3 linked regions of the Alkalihalobacterium alkalinitrilicum genome follow. The protein of the gene in region 2 interacts with the protein of the main gene of each other region in a pairwise test. Links are inferred from orthologs where the notes say so. Each region holds a gene or a part of one and is shown on either strand. Other genes may lie near its edges. The genes, in order: ftsZ, ezrA and ftsA.

Region 1 (3,158 bases), 780 kb from region 2 along the record:
TATCGTTGATGGTTTAGATGAAATTAATGATCCACGAGGAATGATCGGTGTAAGGTTAGAGATGGAAGGCACTATTATCACTGGATCCAAAACTATATTACATAATTTGTTGCGGTGTGTAGAGCGAGCTGGTTTACAAATTGCTGACATATGCCTTCAACCACTTGCAGGTGGTGCAGTTGCGATCTCTAAAGATGAGAAAAGTCTTGGAGTAGGCCTTGTCGATATTGGTGGTGGTTCAACTACTGTTTCTATCTTTGAACAAGGGACACTGAAAACTACTTCTGTTATACCGATTGGCGGAGACCATGTTACGAATGATATTGCGATTGGGTTACGTACTTCTAGTGAAGAAGCAGAACGTATTAAATTAAAGTATGGACATGCCTACATTGATGAAGCATCAGATGCAGAACTGTTTAAAGTGGCTGTTATCGGAAGTAATGATCAAGATGAATTTTCGCAGTATGATATTGCACACATTATTGAAGCACGAATGGATGAAATATTTGAACTCATTGAAAAAGAAGTTCATCGGTTAGGGTATCGTGATTTACCGGGTGGCTATGTACTTACTGGAGGAGCAGTTATGGTTCCAGGAGTTTTAGAATTAGCTCGTGAAGTGTTACAAAGTAATGTAAGAATTGCTATACCTGATTATATTGGTGTTCGTGAACCTCAATATACAATGGGTGTTGGATTAATCCAATTTGCTTATCGTAATGTTAAAATTCAAGGAAAAGAAGTTGCAGCCTCGGTTTCTGACTTGAATCAAGGAGAAAAGACGAATCCTAAGAAGGAAAAAGCAGCTCCTAAGGCGAAAGAGGATAAAGAAGGTATGAAAAAGGTGAAGAATTGGTTTAAAGTATTCTTTGAATAATCGTGATTTACGGCATACATGATGAATTAGGAGGACCTTACATGTTAGAGTTTGAAATGGATATGGAACAACTAGCGACAATCAAAGTCATCGGTGTTGGCGGTGGCGGAAGTAACGCTGTTAACCGTATGATCGAAAATGGTTTACAAGGCGTTGAGTTTATCGCTGTAAATACAGATGCACAAGCTTTGCATTTATCGAAAGCAGAAATCAAGCTACAATTAGGTGGTAAATTAACTCGCGGACTTGGTGCAGGTGCAAATCCAGATATCGGAAAAAAAGCTGCAGAAGAAAGTAGAGAGCAACTTGAAGAAGCGTTAAAAGGCGCTGATATGGTGTTTATTACAGCAGGCATGGGTGGAGGTACAGGAACAGGTGCTGCACCAGTAATCGCTGAAATTGCTAAAGAATTAGGAGCATTAACAGTAGGTGTTGTAACGCGACCATTTACGTTTGAAGGACGTAAACGTTCGACACAAGCTGGTGGTGGTATCGACGCTTTAAAAGAGAAAGTTGATACATTAATTGTTATTCCTAATGATCGCCTTTTGGAAATTGTTGATAAAAATACTCCAATGCTAGAAGCGTTCCGTGAAGCGGATAATGTTCTTCGTCAAGGTGTACAAGGTATTTCCGATTTAATTGCAGTTCCAGGGCTAATTAACTTAGACTTTGCAGATGTGAAGACAATTATGGTTGATAAAGGGTCTGCGCTAATGGGGATTGGTATTGCAACAGGTGAAAATCGAGCTACGGAAGCGGCTAAGAAGGCCATTTCAAGTCCTTTACTTGAAACTTCAGTAGATGGTGCCCAAGGGGTATTAATGAATATTACAGGTGGTTCAAACTTAAGTTTATACGAAGTTCATGAAGCTGCTGAAATTGTTTCTGCTGCTTCAGACTCTGAAGTAAATATGATTTTCGGATCTGTTATTAATGAGAACTTAAAAGATGAAATCGTTGTTACAGTAATTGCAACGGGATTTGAAGATAGTGAAAGTAACACGGTTAACAACAGACAACAGTTGCAACGTCCTTCGGTACAACCAAAGGCTACAACTACACAAGCACAACCAAAGCAAGAAGAAGTGAAGGAGCCGAGATTTAATCCACAAGCTCAGCAACCTGAACAAGCGGATACACTTGATATTCCAACGTTTTTACGTAATCGAAAAAGACGTTCAAAGTAAATGAAAAAGAAGTTGGCCTATGAGCCAACTTTTTTTTTTACCTAAAAAGATTAACGATTTATATGGAATGGGAGACAAATGATTTTATTATTATTGAAAATTATTATTCATAAAAAATATTGTCAAATCGTAAATATGTTACTTTGACAGTATATGTGAAAATCTATCAAAATAACTATTTTATCTCGTCATAAACTGACAGACTTATAAATAGAATTTGATATATACTTGGCTAAACATTACCAAATTGCGATTGAGAGGACATGCAATGACCATTTATTTGGATGTAATTTGGGTTCTTAATCTATGTATTGACTTTCTCTTAATTTGGATAACTGCAATAACACTAAAAAGAACGGTACATATATGGCGGTTATTCCTAGCAGCTCTATTTGCGTCACTAATCGTTTTTTTGATGTTTACACCATTTGGTCATTTGTTTTATCAACCATGGATGAAATTTTTATACTCAATGGCCATTGTTTTAATTGCCTTTGGGTTTCACCGATTGATCTATTTTATTCAAAACTTATTTATGTTTTACTTTGTAACTTTTATGACGGGAGGAGGCTTATTTGCGCTTCATTTCTTTTGGCAAACTGAGTTTGAAGTTTTAGATGGTGTCATGTTTACGAAAACGTCAGGGTTTGGTAGTACGTTTAGCTGGTTATTTGTGTTAATTGGTTTTCCACTCGTCTGGCTTTTCTCAAAACATCAGTTAAAACAAGTTGAGACTAGAAAAATTCATTATGAACAAGTCGTTACTGTTGAAATCTCAATTGGTCAAGAAACGATAGAACTGAAAGGTCTCGTCGATAGTGGGAATCAATTACATGATCCTATTACTAGAGCCCCTGTTATGGTCATAGAAAAGGATGCATTACATTCTATGCTAAATACTGATGAAATTGAACTACTTCTCTATTATGAAAATTTAGAAAGAATTTTTGAGATGAAACATCCATTAGCAGAAAGAATTAGAATTATACCATATCGAGTCGTAGGGAAAGATCAACAATTTATGGTCGCAATTAAGCCAGATTATGTTAGAGTGACGACGGCCGATGAACAGCATCTTGTTAAGAAAG
Region 2 (3,162 bases):
TTGACTAATGTAATGTGCCCAATCCGTTTTGGCTTATAAATTCCTAAGTTAGCCTCGATAGATTGTTCTAACGTTGTAAAATATGTATCGTAAATAGCTTCGACAGAACCGAAAGTGTCAATCATCGTCTTAAACATTTCAGGGCTGTAATCTAGACAAAAGTAATTTTCTTTATATTTCAAAAAATGAACAGAAAGAATAGCATCGTCTAAGTAAGGTCCAACTTCATCTAAAATCTTCTTCGTTTGTTCTTCCAATCCTATAATATAATCAATTTCAAGACCTACTAATATGGAAATTCTCCCTTTATACTTTTCTTTTAATTTTTGAACATCTTCTATATAAGCTTCTAGGTCTTTTTTGGCCATAGCACTATCTTTATCTGGGACTGGATCTACAAATTCAACTGGAAGTGGGGCATGTTCTGTAAACGTGATCCCTTTCATATTCATTTCTAGTGCTTTTTTTACATAAGATTCTAATTGGTCAGTAGAACCGTGTGGACAATAAGGTGTATGAACATGGCCATCGTGAATGATCATTATAAAACACTCCTTTTATTTAACTTTTCCTAAAAAAAGTCAACCCAAATCCTTTGTTACATGGTATCATAATATGTATCAGAATCTAGCATAAAACATAAAAATCTGTAGAAATAGAAGATATGATAAAAATAATAATAGCGATTACATAAGTTTAGAACTTGTTAGGATGGAAGGGAGACCTGAAATGGTTTTATTATACATAACGATTGCTGTAGTCATACTTTTTTTTGGTTATGGGGCGTGGACGAGGAAAAGTATATATAAACAAGTTGATCGGTTAGAAGACTGGAAAATGAACATCATGAATCGGCCGATTACTGATGAGATATCAAAAGTCAAAGGGCTTACAATGTCTGGAGAAACAGAGCAAAAGTTTGAAATGTGGAGAAAAGAATGGGATGGCATAGTCGATGTCGTTCTACCAGATATTGCAGAAGATTTATTTGATGTTGAAGAATTAGCAAACAAGTATCGATTTAACAAAGCAAAATCGAATAGTAAACTTATAGAGGTACGCTTAAATGAAGTAGAAGAAAAGCTTAATCGAATGCTTAATGATATCAATGTATTAGTAGAAAGTGCAGAACAGAACCGTACGGAAATTGGTGACGTAAAAAAACAATACCAAGACATGAAAAAGCATTTTTCCTCACATCGCACTTCATTTGGTAAAGCGGCGGACCTAATTGACAGCAGAATAGAAGCTATTTATAATAAATTCTCTTCATTTGATGAAGCAACAAAGTTAGGGAATTACATACAAGCACGTGAAGTACTTGTATTAGCTAGTGAAGAAATCGCAAAAGAAAATGAGATGATGGAAGCCATTCCGAAATACCTTGTTCAAGTCCAAACGAACATTCCTAATGAATTAAAAAATCTTTCATTTGGGATGAAAGAGATGGAGGAATTTGGGTTCTATCTCGACCATTTTGATTTTGACAAGGAAATAGAAGCAATTAAAGAAACATGTGAAACATTAGTAGGATCTATTTACCAATTAGAGTTAGACGCGATAGAGGAAAGAATTGCTGAAGTCCAACAAAAAGTTGATGAGATTTATGAAGCGCTAGAGACAGAAGCAAAATCAAAACAATTGGTACAAACGTATTTAGATCAAATTGCAGACAAGTTTATTCAAACTGATGAAAAGCTTGAAGACTTAAATGAAGACGTAGAACTAGTTCAACAAAGTTATCGAATAGCTGAAGAAGAATTGAAAACTCATCAAAAAATTAATAACCAGCTTAAAGACTTAACAACTAAATTGAGTGTTATCGAGGAAGCGACAATAAATAATACTAAATCCTTTACAACGGTACAAGCAATGGTGGAGTCATTTAATAGTGAATATGAACAGCTAGAAATTGCGCTAGAATCAGCTCGAAACACCTTAGATGCGTTGCGAAAAGACGAATTAAAAGCGAAAGAAACCTTAAAAGAATTGAAACATAGACTGCTTGAAGGAAAACGCGTTGTTCAGAAAAGTAATATTCCTGGTTTACCATCTTACATTAATGATGAGTTGGAAATAGGGGAGAAAAAGCTATTTGCTGCCATCGAGAAATTAGCAGAAATCCCACTAGATTTGAGTGGGGTTATCAATATTGTTGAAGAGGCTGCAATCGCTGTTAATAATGTTTACACCTTAATAGAAGAAACAGTTGAGAATTCCCAGTTAGCTGAAAAGCTGATTCAATATGGAAATCGGTTTCGTAGAAATTCAGAGGAAACGAATAAGCAGTTAAGTGAAGCTGAAATGGCATTTAGAAGCTTTTATTATGAGGACGCTATTGAACTTGCAACAAGAGCGATCCAAAAGTATGAACCAAATGTACTTGAAAAGTTAACGGAAAAAGAAAAGAGTACAATCACTGTTTAACTATTCAAGCGTTAGAGGAGGGTAATATGAAAAAAGTCACCTTACTTAGTACAGTTGCTATCTTGTGTGTTGTAGTTTGGGTGGCTGTTTTGTTTACCCTCCTTAAATCACCTGTAGCATCAGATAAACAAGATGTGTTTGAAAAAGTTATTGAAACTAGCTCAATATTACCAGAAGAAGAACCACCACATATTGTGATAGAGACAATGGCTGATCGAATTAAGGAAACTGGGATTACCGATCAAAAGGCACGAGAATTAGCACCTAATAAAATCATATCAATCGATGAATTACTTAAAATAATAAAGGAAGAGGCTGACACTAATTAGTGTCAGCCTCTTCTTTTACTAAAAGACAAGAATATGAAAACCATAAGTGTTTACATCATTTCTTTTCTAATTTTGAAGTTCCATAAAGATAACCAATAACAGCTCCTAAGATTGCAGGTAAAAACCAGCCTACTCCTTCTGTATATAACGGGATGTAGCTAAAAAGAGAATTAATAAGATCGATTTGTATTGGTGTGGCGTTCAAACCATCAACAATACTAATTAATCCTGCACCAATTAATGCGCCTCCATAAACTTGAGGTATACCATGAAAAAACTTGTGTAAAAAGGAAAGAATAATGAGAACAATTGCAATCGGATAGATAGCGATTAAGACGGGTAAAGAAAATGAAATTAATTGAGCAAGTCCCATATTTGCCATCACTAAACTAAACAACGAAAGAAT
Region 3 (3,097 bases), 780 kb from region 2 along the record:
CGTATAAACTTAAGTTTGAACCACCTGTAATATTCATTAATACCCCTTGGGCACCATCTACTGAAGTTTCAAGTAAAGGACTTGAAATGGCCTTCTTAGCCGCTTCCGTAGCTCGATTTTCACCTGTTGCAATACCAATCCCCATTAGCGCAGACCCTTTATCAACCATAATTGTCTTCACATCTGCAAAGTCTAAGTTAATTAGCCCTGGAACTGCAATTAAATCGGAAATACCTTGTACACCTTGACGAAGAACATTATCCGCTTCACGGAACGCTTCTAGCATTGGAGTATTTTTATCAACAATTTCCAAAAGGCGATCATTAGGAATAACAATTAATGTATCAACTTTCTCTTTTAAAGCGTCGATACCACCACCAGCTTGTGTCGAACGTTTACGTCCTTCAAACGTAAATGGTCGCGTTACAACACCTACTGTTAATGCTCCTAATTCTTTAGCAATTTCAGCGATTACTGGTGCAGCACCTGTTCCTGTACCTCCACCCATGCCTGCTGTAATAAACACCATATCAGCGCCTTTTAACGCTTCTTCAAGTTGCTCTCTACTTTCTTCTGCAGCTTTTTTTCCGATATCTGGATTTGCACCTGCACCAAGTCCGCGAGTTAATTTACCACCTAATTGTAGCTTGATTTCTGCTTTCGATAAATGCAAAGCTTGTGCATCTGTATTTACAGCGATAAACTCAACGCCTTGTAAACCATTTTCGATCATACGGTTAACAGCGTTACTTCCGCCACCGCCAACACCGATGACTTTGATTGTCGCTAGTTGTTCCATATCCATTTCAAACTCTAACATGTAAGGTCCTCCTAATTCATCATGTATGCCGTAAATCACGATTATTCAAAGAATACTTTAAACCAATTCTTCACCTTTTTCATACCTTCTTTATCCTCTTTCGCCTTAGGAGCTGCTTTTTCCTTCTTAGGATTCGTCTTTTCTCCTTGATTCAAGTCAGAAACCGAGGCTGCAACTTCTTTTCCTTGAATTTTAACATTACGATAAGCAAATTGGATTAATCCAACACCCATTGTATATTGAGGTTCACGAACACCAATATAATCAGGTATAGCAATTCTTACATTACTTTGTAACACTTCACGAGCTAATTCTAAAACTCCTGGAACCATAACTGCTCCTCCAGTAAGTACATAGCCACCCGGTAAATCACGATACCCTAACCGATGAACTTCTTTTTCAATGAGTTCAAATATTTCATCCATTCGTGCTTCAATAATGTGTGCAATATCATACTGCGAAAATTCATCTTGATCATTACTTCCGATAACAGCCACTTTAAACAGTTCTGCATCTGATGCTTCATCAATGTAGGCATGTCCATACTTTAATTTAATACGTTCTGCTTCTTCACTAGAAGTACGTAACCCAATCGCAATATCATTCGTAACATGGTCTCCGCCAATCGGTATAACAGAAGTAGTTTTCAGTGTCCCTTGTTCAAAGATAGAAACAGTAGTTGAACCACCACCAATATCGACAAGGCCTACTCCAAGACTTTTCTCATCTTTAGAGATCGCAACTGCACCACCTGCAAGTGGTTGAAGGCATATGTCAGCAATTTGTAAACCAGCTCGCTCTACACACCGCAACAAATTATGTAATATAGTTTTGGATCCAGTGATAATAGTGCCTTCCATCTCTAACCTTACACCGATCATTCCTCGTGGATCATTAATTTCATCTAAACCATCAACGATAAATTGACGTGGAATAACGTCAATGATTTCACGTTCTGGTGGAATTGATACCACTTGGGCTGCATCGATGACTCGAGCGATATCTTCATCACCAATTTCACGGTCAGGGCTAGAGACAGCAACCACACCATGACAAGGCTGTAACTGAACATGATTCCCATTAACACCTACTATAACTTGCTTTATCGATAAACCGATCATGCGCTCCGCTTGATCGACAGCTCTCTTAATTGATTTTACAGTTTCATCAATATCTACAATGGAGCCTTTCTTTATCCCATGGGACTTCGTATTTCCAACACCAATGATGTTTAGTGTTCCATTGGCCATTTCTCCAATGATAACTCTTACATTGGATGTACCGATGTCTAAGCTTACATAAATATCATTGTTGTTCATCTGTGGCACCTCCTTTTTATTCTGTATAGCATAAAAACACTGCTATATTTTTAACTGAAACTTCTGTGATTATCAATTGCGTTAACGATTAAAAAGTTCTAGTGAGAGAATATGAAGAGAAATTCATCTAACTATAAAATAATTCAACATTAAATGTAGTTTCCCTTTTATTTTTTTTGTTTTTCTTTACATTTCTCACTTTTTTTTCAAAAATCCTCTTGTTTTCATAACTTAAGAGAACCATTATATCGTTTTCTAAGCCTTGTTTTCATTCCTTCTTTCGTTCCAATTCGACAACAACATCCGACGTATAACTGCAATATTATTGAAAAGTCTTACACCGAAAGCAAATATTGCTGCTAAATATAAGTCTACACCAAGATGAACACCTAGAAAAGCTAAACCTGCAGCAAGAAGGATATTAAAAAAGAAACCTGTTAAAAAAACATTGGAATCAAAGCTGTGTTGTAAATGAGCACGTATTCCACCGAATAATGTATCTAATGCAGCTAATACCGCAATTGACAAATAGTTGGAATACTCATCAGGTATACGAAACTCTGTAAAAAATCCTAAAATTACCCCTAAAATTAGACCAATAATTGGTAACCACATCGGTCAGTTAATCCTCCTTCATTTGCTCCATATACCTCACCCTTGGTGTATCATCAAAAGCTGGTAATTCAAGATAGTTAATTGGCGTAGACGTTAATTTTAAATTATCAATTTCAAAATACTCTACTGATTCAGAAACGACCATTTCATTATGAAGTTTTTCAGCATCGTTTGATATAACTTTTATTTCTATAGGTAATGGTGGAAGTCTCCTATTATTAACACGAGTTACTCCATTTACTTCTCGAAAGGCAGTTGTTGAAATAATTCTTTGATTACCGATCGCAATCTCTTTAGCTCCATTAAAATTTAACTCGTTAACAAGAAAACGAAGTAAAACTGG

What was found.
Region 1: the proteins of ezrA (region 2) and ftsZ interact in binary tests that used the Bacillus subtilis proteins (3 or more experiments, as listed by UniProt). The link is inferred for Alkalihalobacterium alkalinitrilicum from one-to-one orthologs.
Region 3: the proteins of ezrA (region 2) and ftsA interact in binary tests that used the Bacillus subtilis proteins (3 or more experiments, as listed by UniProt). The link is inferred for Alkalihalobacterium alkalinitrilicum from one-to-one orthologs.

What each region holds. Positions count from the first base shown.
Region 1 is NZ_KV917368.1:5,348,053-5,351,210, forward strand. Bases 1-2,995 are described here. They hold ftsZ (cell division protein FtsZ), read left to right. Parts: upstream 1-921; coding sequence 922-2,070; downstream 2,071-2,995. Other genes in these bases: ftsA (cell division protein FtsA), read left to right, coding at 1-880; spoIIGA (sigma-E processing peptidase SpoIIGA), read left to right, coding at 2,339-2,995. Also shown: more of spoIIGA, read left to right, coding at 2,996-3,158. UniProt on the Bacillus subtilis protein: Essential cell division protein that forms a contractile ring structure (Z ring) at the future cell division site. The regulation of the ring assembly controls the timing and the location of cell division.
Region 2 is NZ_KV917368.1:4,569,669-4,572,830, forward strand. Bases 80-3,078 are described here. They hold ezrA (septation ring formation regulator EzrA), read left to right. Parts: upstream 80-729; coding sequence 730-2,427; downstream 2,428-3,078. Other genes in these bases: hisJ (histidinol-phosphatase HisJ), read right to left, coding at 80-542; BK574_RS22145 (hypothetical protein), read left to right, coding at 2,454-2,756; brnQ (branched-chain amino acid transport system II carrier protein), read right to left, coding at 2,812-3,078. Also shown: more of hisJ, read right to left, coding at 1-79; more of brnQ, read right to left, coding at 3,079-3,162. UniProt on the Bacillus subtilis protein: Negative regulator of FtsZ ring formation; modulates the frequency and position of FtsZ ring formation. Inhibits FtsZ ring formation at polar sites. Interacts either with FtsZ or with one of its binding partners to promote depolymerization.
Region 3 is NZ_KV917368.1:5,346,697-5,349,793, reverse strand. What follows is about bases 1-2,934. They hold ftsA (cell division protein FtsA), read right to left. Parts: upstream 2,140-2,934; coding sequence 862-2,139; downstream 1-861. Other genes in these bases: BK574_RS25910 (DUF881 domain-containing protein), read right to left, coding at 2,762-2,934; BK574_RS25915 (small basic family protein), read right to left, coding at 2,395-2,754; ftsZ (cell division protein FtsZ), read right to left, coding at 1-820. In the rest of the region: more of BK574_RS25910, read right to left, coding at 2,935-3,097. UniProt on the Bacillus subtilis protein: Cell division protein that is required for the assembly of the Z ring. May serve as a membrane anchor for the Z ring. Binds and hydrolyzes ATP. Also involved in sporulation.